One region of the Streptomyces sp. R44 genome, then DNA from elsewhere that is predicted to be linked to it. Evidence: riboswitches for the same ligand, from Rfam matches in the RefSeq annotation. Region 1 holds a riboswitch; the other holds the start of a gene.

Region 1 (4,998 bases):
GCGGCCGAGGCGTACGACGTCGGCGACGGTCAGGTCGGTCTGGGTGTCGGCCTGCTGCTCGACCGTGGCGAGGCGCCGGGCGACGGCGCGGCGGCCGAGCCCGCCCAGCGGTTCGCCGTCGAGGGTGACGACTCCGGAGTCGGGGGCGAGGACGCCGGCGAGCAGGCGCAGCAGCGTGGACTTGCCCGAACCGTTGGGCCCGAGCAGCCCGGTGACGGTGCCCGGGGCGAGGGAGACGCTGACCCCGTCGAGGACGACGGTGTCTCCGGCGGTGCGCGAGACCCGGTCGGCGTGGAGCCCGGCGCCCGGGGAACCGGCGGTCGCGGTCATCGTGCGCTCCTGGTGCGGTACAGGACGAGGACGAAGGCCGGGACGCCGATCAGCGAGGTCACCACGCCCACCGGCACCTCCTGCGGGTCGAGGACCGTGCGCGCGAGCGTGTCGGCCCAGACGAGGAACACCGCTCCGGCCAGGGCGGTGACCGGCAGGAGGCGGGCGTGCCCGGGACCCGCGAGCGCGCGGGCGGCGTGCGGCAGGACGAGGCCGACGAAGCCGATCGCGCCGGCGGCGGAGACCAGGGCGGCCGTCAGGAGCGCGGTGACGCACAGCAGGACGAGCCGGGTCCGGGCGACGGCGACGCCGAGGGAGGCGGCGGCCTCCTCGCCGAAGGCGAAGGCGTCCAGGGTCCGCGCGTACCCGCCGCAGACGAGCAGGGCCGCCGCGAGGACGGCGAGGCACAGCCACACGTCGCCCCAGCCCGCCCCGGCGAGCGAGCCGAGCAGCCAGAAGAGGACGCCCCGGGTGGTCTCGGCGTCGGCGGCGGTCATCACGACGAAGGAGGTGAGGGCGGAGAAGAGCTGCATCGCGGCGACGCCCGCGAGGACCACGCGGTCCGTGGAGCCGCCGAGGGTGTGGCTGAGCAGCAGGACGAGCGCGAAGGAGACCACCGCCCCCAGAAACGCCCCGCCGGTGACGGAGAGGACGCCGCCGCCGATGCCCAGGACGACGACCGCGACCGCGCCGGTGGACGCGCCGGAGGAGACGCCGAGGACGAAGGGGTCGGCGAGCGGGTTGCGCAGGAGGGACTGCATCACCGCCCCGCAGACGGCGAGTCCGGCGCCGCAGACGGCGGCGAGGAGGGTACGGGGCAGCCGCAGGTCCCAGACGATCCCGTCGCGGATCGGCGAGAGGCCGGAGGCGTCGCCGCCGAGGTGGGCGGCGATCACGGAACCGGCCTCGCCGACGCCGATGTCCGCGGGGCCGATGGTGACGGCCACGGCCACGGAGAGGCCGAGCAGCGCGATCCCGGCCGCCGCCCGCAGGAGCACCTTGGCGGACGTGATCTCCCGCCGGGCGGCCGTCACTTGGCGAGACCGTACGAGCGGAGCGCGGCCGCCACCTTCTCGACGCCCTCGACGGTGCGGAGGGTGGGGTTCATCGCCTGCCCGCTGAGCAGGACGTACCGCTTGTGCTTCACGGCCGTCATGTTCCGGGTGACGGGGTCGGACTCCAGGAACTCGACCTTCTTCGCCGCGCTCTCGGCGGACTGCGCCCGGCGCGTCAGGTCGCCGATGACGAGGACGTCGGGGTCGCGGTCCGCGACGGTCTCCCAGTTGACCTGGGGCCACTCCTCGCGGGTGTCGTCGAAGACGTTCTTCGCGCCGAGCGCGTGCGTGACGATCCCCGGCGCCCCGCAACAGCCCGCCATGTAGGGCGCCTTGGCGTCGGAGTACCAGTAGAGGACGGTGGCGTCGGTGAAGTCGGCCGCCGCCGTGGCCTTCGCGACCCGGCCCTTGAGCCCGGCGACGAGCTTCTCGCCGCGCTCGGGGACCCCGAACACCCGGGCCAGGTCGCGGATCTCGCCGTAGACCGTGTCCATGGCCAGGGGGCGGGTGCGGACGCCGTCGCCGTCGCCGCTGTCGTCCTTGCCGACGCAGTCGGTGGGCGAGAGGTACGTGGGGACCCCGAGCTGCTCGAAGCGTTCGCGGGGCGCGACCCCGCCCTTGCCGAGGGTGTACGCGAACGAGGCGGCCGCGAAGTCGGGTTCGGTGTCGAGGACCTTCTCGAAGGAGGGGTAGCGGTCGGCGAGGCGCGGGACCTTGGCGTTCTCCTTCTCCAGGCCCTTGAGCACCGGGTCCGTCCAGGTCGCGGTGCCCACCATGCGGTCGGCGAGGCCGAGGGAGAGCATGATCTCCGCCGCTCCCTGGTCGAGGGCGACGGCGCGGCGCGGGGCGTGGTCGACGCGGACCTGCCGTCCGCAGTTGTCGTCGAGGGTCACGGGGTAGCCGCGCTCCGGTGCGCCCTTCGACGAGGATGCGGAGGGCCCGCAGCCGGTCGCCGTCGCGAGGAGCAGCAGGACGCCGGCCAGGGCGGGCACGGCGGAGCGGACGGGGTGTGCGAGCGGCACGGGGGACTTCCTCTGCGTCCACGGCTCATACGCGGAGCCTGTCGTACGGTGCTCCCCGGACGGCAGCGTGCCGCCGGGGCCGCCAGCAGGTCTTCGGACTCGGGGTCAGCCGGACGGAGCGCCTTCCCGGGCTCGCGTGCCGCCCAGTGGCCGATGCTCCGCCCGTCGCCCTCACCGCTGCGCGTCAGTTCCGGTCTCGCACCGGATTCCCTGACCCGTGGACGTACCCGTTCAGGTGCGTACAAAGGTGCGACTGGCCTCGGCACAGTACCACCGGCAGGCCGCCGCACCCGGGGGCGCCCGCCGCTGTCAGACGCGCAGTTCCTTCGCTTCGAAGCGGCCGTCGCCGAGGACCAGGACGAAGGAGACCTGCTGCCCCTCGGAGACCGTCCGCTCCTCGCTCTCGATGTCCTCGGCGCTGAAGTACACCTGCTCCTCGGAGCCCACGGGGACGACGAAGCCGTACCCGCCGAGACGGTTGAAGGACTGCACGAACCCTTTGCTTCTGCCTTCCACGGCGGCCTCCTCGTCGGCACGGGGGGGGCGCGGTCGAGGGTGTCCGGCCCCGGGCGGGCCGTGTCCGCGCCTCAGGGGAGATGTACCCCGGGCGCCCGCCCTTCGCCACCGCCGCCGGCCGTGGTGAACCACGCCGAACGATCTCGTACAATATTCAACAGAGGCCCGCTGCCGGAGATCCCCCGTGTCCGTCAGCGGGCCTCGCCGCGTCCGCGAAGCCGGTCCGCCGGAGCCGGTCCACCGAAGCCGGTCCGCCGGAGCCGTCCGTCAGAGCCGGTCCGGCCGGACCCGGACCGTGCCCCGCGCCTCGTACTCGAGCATGGCCTCCAGGCCGTTCGCCGCGTCGGGGCCGAGTTCCCGGCGCACGAGCCAGAGCGCGAGCTCCAGACCCGAGGTGACGCCCCCGGCGGTCACCAGGTCGCCGTCGTCCACCACCCTGGCCCCCTTCAGGACGCCGCCCTGCCGCTCCAGGTCCGGCCGGGCCTTGTGGTGGGTGGTGCAGGGGCGGCCCCGGGTCAGTCCGGCGGCGGCGAGCAGCATGACGCCGGTGCACAGCGCGGCGACGGTGAGCCCCGGCCGGACCGCCGCCGCGAGGGCGCGGGGCAGGGTGCCCCGGTCGATCTCGGCCCGGACGCCCGGGCTGTCCCGGCGCGCGTAGCCGCCGCCCGGCACGACGAGCAGGTCGGCCTCGCGCGGGGCCCAGGGGTGGTCGACGCGGACCTCCGTCCCGTAGGCGGCGGTGACGGTGCCGGGCCCGTCGACGGAGACGTACCGGACGTCCACCGGACGCCGGGAGAAGAAGCCGGCGGCGGAGAGCACCTCGTAGGGGGCGGCGAAGTCGATCTCCTCGACGCCGTCGAAGAGCACGAGGTGGACGCGGAGCGGGCGGCGCGCGGCCGGCGCCTCGACGGGAGCGGCGTGGGCGGCGGTACTGGTTCCCAGCGCGCCCGCGGCACCGAGGGCGGTGGTGGTGCGGAGCAGGTTGCGGCGGTTCATGGTTCTCCCCAGGGGATGGCAGGGCCCGACGTTCTGTGTCGCGTCGAGGAAGTCGGCTGCCACCGCCCACGGGTTCCCGGCGGTCGGTCAGGTGCCGCCCGGGTAGGCGATCCGTGCCGTGATCCTGGCGATGCGCCGGGCCGACTCCTCCGGCGCGGCCACCGGCTGGACGATGTGGCTGACGGTGAGCCGCACGATCGTCTCGACGGCCAGGCCCCGGGACTCCTCGTCGACGTCGGGCCAGGCCTCGATCGCGTACGCGTCGAGCATCGCCATCGCCGTGCCGAAGACCGGCTCCGGGCGTGTGGTGAGGTAGGCGAGGAGGTCGTCCTCGCCGCCGCGCGCGGCGAGCAGGACGCTCTTGATGAGGGGGTTGTCCACGGCCTGCTGGAGCGTGTAGCCGACGCCCGCCGCCGCTGCCGCCTCCAGCTCGCCCCGGTGGGCGTCGAGTTCGCGCTGGATGCCGAGGAGGAAGCCCTCCAGCTCGCGCTGGACCAGGGCGTTGCCGATGGCCTCCTTCGAGCCGAACTCGTTGTAGAGCGTCTGGCGGCTGATGCCGGCGGCCCGTGCGACGGCGGCCATGCGGAGCACGCCCCAGCCGTCGGCGGCGACGAGCCGGTAGGCGGCGTCGAGCACCTGCTCGCGGAGGAGGGACCGAACACTCTCGCGGAAACGTGTCATCGTGCCCCCACTTTATCCACCGACCCCCCTCCGTCCTCGCACACCGGTCTCCGTCCAGAGCATTGACACCTCACAAGGGATCCGTCTATCAAATGGACAGAACGCATGTGAAGTGTCCACCTCTCCGAGGAGCCGGTCTTGGCCCTGCACAGCGACTCCCCCGAAGCCCCCGCCGCCTGGCGCGACCCCAAGCGCTGGCTCTGGCTGCTCGGCCTGCTCATCCCGGCCTTCCCCTTCCTTTCCTGGGGACTGGTGAACGCCACCGGGCTCCGTCTGTTCTGGTGGACCGGGGTCCTCGTCCTGTACGTGCTCTTCCCGGTCGTCGACCACCTCATCGGCAAGGACTCCGCCAACCCGCCGGACAGCGCGATCGCCCGCCTGGAGCAGGACCGCTACTA
Region 2 (4,998 bases), 4.6 Mb from region 1:
CGAGGCCGTCCGGGGAGGCGGGGGCGCCTTCGTCGCCGCGGTAGGCGGGGACGAGGACGGGGATCTTGCGGCGCTGGAAGAAGGGGAGGAGGTTCAGCGGGTGCTCGCGGGTGGTGCCGAGGCCGTGCAGGGCGATCACCCAGGTGGTGCGGGGGCCGGCCACGAGCCAGGCGGGCAGCGGGCCGAGTTCGCCGGGCATCTCGACGTCCTCGTGGGCGAGCCCGAGGGCGCTGATCGGGGTGCCGATGTGCAGCTGGGGGGTGAGCCGGACCCGGGCGCCGGGCCCGAGGACGCCGAGTTCGACCCGCTCCAGGCGGCGGACGACGGTGTCGGCGGTGTGCGGGACCCGGTCGAGGACGGGGCCGAGGACGGCGTGCAGGCCGGGGGCCTCCATCCCGTACGTGCCGGGGCGCAGTGAGGCGAGGCTGCGGGTGAGGGTGATCCGCTCGGGTGCCGTGGCGTGCACGGTGAGCCGGGGGTCTCCGGGCAGTGGTCGTCCGGACGGCGCCTTGAGGGCGACGTCGCTGGCGTACCGGCCGGCCGCGATCACGGCCGCGCCGACACCGATCAGGGTGGTGACGGCCGCTGCCGTCGCTGTAGCCGGGCGCACGCTCCCAGTCTCGGCAGGACGGGGTGGGGCTGCCACCGGACGGACCCGGACGGACCCGGCGGCGGCGAACCGGAAGGCCCGCTCGGCGGAGTGACATGGGTCTCCTCCGGGGGGTCCCCCGGGCGGATGCCTGCGTCCAGGGAGCGGAACCGGGTGCGCGGGGAGGAACCGGGGCAGGTCGTATGTGCCCCGCGAGGACCGGGATTACCCGCGGTTGCCCGGTGACCGCATCGTGGACACCCTTCGCGGCGGGGCCACAAGCGGAACCTCTTGACACCGGATAGGGACACCACGCCGCCCGCCCCAGTTCACCTTCCGTTCACCCAGGTTGCCTACGTTCGACGAGCCACTGACGTCAAACGATTGCCTGGGTAAATGGAACACATCACGCTGCTGCTCGCCATTGTGGTCGTGACAGCTCTCGTGTTCGATTTCACGAACGGTTTCCACGACACCGCCAACGCGATGGCCACGACCATCTCGACCGGTGCTCTCAAGCCCAAGACGGCGGTGGCCATGTCCGCCGTGCTGAACCTCGTCGGCGCGTTCCTGTCCGTGGAGGTCGCCAAGACGATCTCCGGCGGGATCATCAACGAAGAGGGCATTCGTACAGAAGTGATCTTCGCGGCGCTCGTGGGCGCCATTCTGTGGAACCTGCTGACCTGGCTGCTCGGACTGCCGTCCAGCTCGTCCCACGCCCTCTTCGGCGGCCTCATCGGCGCCGCGGTCATGTCGGCCGGCTGGTCCGCCGTGAACGCCCCGACGATCGTCACCAAGGTCCTCATCCCGGCCGTCGCCGCCCCGATCGTCGCCGGTCTCGCCGCGATGCTCGCCACGAGGCTGACGTACAAGATCGGCGCGAAGACCGACGAGAAGCACACCGCCAAGGGCTACCGGGTCGGCCAGATCGCCTCCGCCGGTCTCGTCTCCCTCGCCCACGGCACCAACGACGCCCAGAAGACGATGGGCATCATCACCCTCGCCCTCGTCACCCAGGGCGTCGTCGCCCCCGGCTCGAACCCGCCCCTGTGGGTCATCGTCTCCGCCGGCCTGGCGATCGCGCTCGGCACCTACCTCGGCGGCTGGCGCATCATCCGCACCATGGGCAAGGGCCTCACCGACCTCCGGCCGCAGCAGGGCTTCGCCGCCCAGACCAGCGCCGCCACGGTCATCCTCGCCTCCTCGCACCTCGGCTTCTCCCTCTCCACCACCCAGTCCTGCTCGGGTGCCGTGATGGGTGCCGGTCTCGGCCGCAAGGGCGGTGTCGTCCGCTGGTCGACCGCGACCCGGATGTTCATCGCCTGGGGCCTGACGCTGCCCGCCGCCGGCCTGGTCGGCGCCGGTGCCGAGTTCCTCACCAAGCAGGGCACCTGGGGCATCGTCGTCGTCGCGGTCCTGCTCGTGGCCGGCTCGGGCGCCATCTGGGCGCTGTCCCGCCGCAAGCCGGTCGACCGGCACAACGTCACGGACGACGACATCGACGGCGAGCCCGCCGGTGTCGTGACCACCGCGATCGCGGCCGTCACCCCGCCGCCGGCCGGTTCCGTCGCCGCCGTCGCGGACGAGGACCTGAAGACCACCATCCCCGCGCCGGTCCCCACGGACCCTGCCGCTCCCCCGGCCCCCGCCGCCGCGGTCTAAGGAACTGGAACCAAGCATGAAGATCGACTGGGCAGCCCTCGGCTCCGTCTTCGGAGTCAGCCTCGTGACGACCGTCGCCCTCGTGGGCCTCTTCACCCTCGGTGTCATCGGCCTCTCCAAGCAGGAGCAGGCCGCCGCCCAGGGTGGCTCCGCCGCCCTGGCCCGCACCGGCGCCTACGCCTGCTTCGCCCTGTGCCTGGCGGCCGTGGCGTACGGCATCTACCTGATCGTCGCCTGACGCGTCGAGCGTGACCGGCGGGGCGGTCCGCACCTTCGGGTGCGGCCCGCCCCGCCGTCGTGTTTGTGGTGCTTCGCACAGTGACGCGGTGCAGGTCAAGGGTGAGTTGACGGCTGTTCTCGGGCCGTGGTGGACTGCCGAGGCCATTACGGCGGCAGTAGAGGAAGTCCGGTGCGATTCCGGCGCGGTCCCGCCACTGTGACCGGATCCCACGGGTCCGGGAGTCAGGAACTCTCGCCGCCGGTCACGTCGATCCAGGGCGCGGACCCTGAGTGAGGACACAGCGCCATGCCCGGCCGCAGCCCCACCCTCTCCAGAGCCAGCCGCCTCTCCCCGGACGGATTCGCGTACGGCGCGGCCGCCGGTCTCGCCGTCGACCTGCTCGTCGGCGACCCCCGCCGCGGACACCCCGTCGCCGCCTTCGGCCGGGCCGCGGGCAGGGTCGAGAAGGCCCTCTGGCACGACCACCGCGGCTGGGGCGCCCTGCACACCGCCGTCTGCGCCGGTGCCACGGTCGCCGCCGGCGCCCTCGCCGCCCGTACGGTACGGGGCAGCCGCGCCGCCTCCGTCGCCCTCACCGCCGCCTCGGTCTGGGCCGTCGTCGGCGGTACGACCCTGGGCCGCGAGGCCCGGGCGATCGGCGGCGCCCTCGCGGCCGGGGACCTGGAGGTCGCCCGGGAGCGGCTGCCGCACCTGTGCGGACGCGACCCGCAGTCCCTCGACGGTCCCGCGATGGCCCGCGCCGTCGTCGAATCCGTCGCCGAGAACACCTCCGACGCGGTCGTCGGCGCCCTCTTCTGGGGAGCGGTCGCGGGCGTGCCGGGCCTGGTCGGCTTCCGCGCGGTGAACACCCTCGACGCGATGGTCGGCCACAAGTCCCCCCGGTACCGCAGGTACGGCTGGGCCTCGGCCCGCCTCGACGACCTGGCCGGCTGGCCCGGGGCCCGGCTCACCGCCGCCCTCGCCACCGTCGCCGGCGGGAACCCGCGCGGGGCCGTACGGGCCTGGCGGACCGACGCCGCCAAGCACCCGAGCCCCAACGCGGGCCCCGTCGAGGCCTCCTTCGCGGGCGCCCTCGGCATACGGCTCGGGGGCACCCTCTCGTACGCCGGACGGGTCGAGCACCGGCCCGTCCTCAACGACGAGGGGCGGCCCGTCGAGGTCGCCGACATCGACCGCGCGGTCCGGCTCTCCCGCCGGATCACCGGACTGACCCTGGCCGCCTGCGTCGGCGGCCGCATGATCGCGAGCGCGCTGAAGCGGAGGAACGCATGAGGGGTGGGGGGCTGCTCGTCGCCGGGACCACGTCCGACGCGGGCAAGAGCGTCGTCACGGCCGGCATCTGCCGCTGGCTGGTCCGGCAGGGCATCAAGGTCGCGCCGTTCAAGGGACAGAACATGTCCCTCAACTCCTTCGTCACCCGGGAGGGCGCCGAGATCGGCCGCGCGCAGGCCATGCAGGCGCAGGCCGCCCGGGTCGAACCGACCGCGCTGATGAACCCGGTGCTGCTCAAGCCCGGCAGCGACCGCTCCAGCCAGGTCGTCCTCATGGGCAAGCCGGTCGGCGAGATGAGCGCCCGCGGCTACCACGGAGGCCGGCAGCAGACGCTCTTCGAGCCGGTGATGGCGTGCCTGGAGGAACTCCGGGGCACGTATGACGCCGTGATCTGCGAGGGGGCGGGGAGTCCGGCCGAGATCAACCTGCGGCGCACGGACATCGTGAACATGGGCATCGCGCGCGCCGCGCAGCTGCCCGTGGTCGTCGTCGGCGACATCGACCGGGGCGGGGTCTTCGCCCAGTTCTTCGGGACGACGGCACTGCTCGCGCCCGAGGACCAGGCACTCGTGGCGGGCTACCTCGTCAACAAGTTCCGCGGTGACGTCACTCTTCTGGAGCCCGGGCTCGACATGCTGCACGGGCTCACCGGGCGCCGGACCTTCGGTGTCCTGCCGTACGCGCACGGACTCGGCATCGACGAGGAGGACGGCCTGCGGGTCTCCCTGCGGGGCACCGTCCGCGAGTCGGTCGTCGCGCCGCCGGTCGGCGCGGACGTGCTGCGGGTCGCCGTCTGCGCCGTACCGCTGATGTCCAACTTCACGGACGTCGACGCGCTCGCCGCCGAGCCCGGCGTCGTCGTCCGCTTCGTGGACCGGCCCGAGGAGCTCGTCGACGCGGACCTCGTCGTCGTCCCGGGCACCCGGGGCACGGTCAAGGCGCTGGCCTGGCTGCGGGAGCGGGGGCTCGCCGACGCCCTCGTCCGGCGCGCGGCCGAGGGCCGGCCGGTGCTCGGCATCTGCGGCGGCTTCCAGGCCCTGGCCGAACGCATCGAGGACGAGGTCGAGTCGAAGGCCGGTCTCGTCGACGGTCTCGGGCTGCTGCCCGTACGGGTGCGGTTCGGGGTCGAGAAGACCCTCGCCCGGCCGGTCGGCGAGGCGCTCGGCGAGCGGGTCGAGGGGTACGAGATCCACCACGGCGTCGCCACCGTGGACGGCGGGGAACCGTTCCTGGA

The links. Region 1 has a riboswitch for cobalamin ahead of AB5J54_RS31610 (ABC transporter substrate-binding protein). Riboswitches for the same ligand answer to the same signal wherever they lie in the genome.
Region 2: linked by a shared signal. The riboswitch ahead of AB5J54_RS09870 (cobalamin biosynthesis protein) and the one ahead of AB5J54_RS31610 (ABC transporter substrate-binding protein) in region 1 are both predicted to bind cobalamin.

What each region holds. Positions count from the first base shown of each region.
Region 1 covers NZ_CP163444.1:6,756,915-6,761,912, reverse strand. The annotation lists gene AB5J54_RS31620 (ABC transporter ATP-binding protein) at 1-330, opposite strand, end outside; gene AB5J54_RS31615 (FecCD family ABC transporter permease) at 327-1,343, opposite strand; gene AB5J54_RS31610 (ABC transporter substrate-binding protein) at 1,361-2,407, opposite strand; cobalamin riboswitch at 2,495-2,619, opposite strand; gene AB5J54_RS31605 (cold-shock protein) at 2,717-2,923, opposite strand; gene AB5J54_RS31600 (DJ-1/PfpI family protein) at 3,191-3,919, opposite strand; gene AB5J54_RS31595 (TetR family transcriptional regulator) at 4,007-4,600, opposite strand; gene AB5J54_RS31590 (alkane 1-monooxygenase) at 4,739-4,998, shown strand, end outside.
Region 2 covers NZ_CP163444.1:2,118,312-2,123,309, forward strand. The annotation lists gene AB5J54_RS09855 (alpha/beta hydrolase) at 1-610, opposite strand, end outside; gene AB5J54_RS09860 (anion permease) at 986-2,251, shown strand; gene AB5J54_RS09865 (hypothetical protein) at 2,268-2,489, shown strand; cobalamin riboswitch at 2,611-2,743, shown strand; gene AB5J54_RS09870 (cobalamin biosynthesis protein) at 2,778-3,764, shown strand; gene AB5J54_RS09875 (cobyric acid synthase) at 3,761-4,998, shown strand, end outside.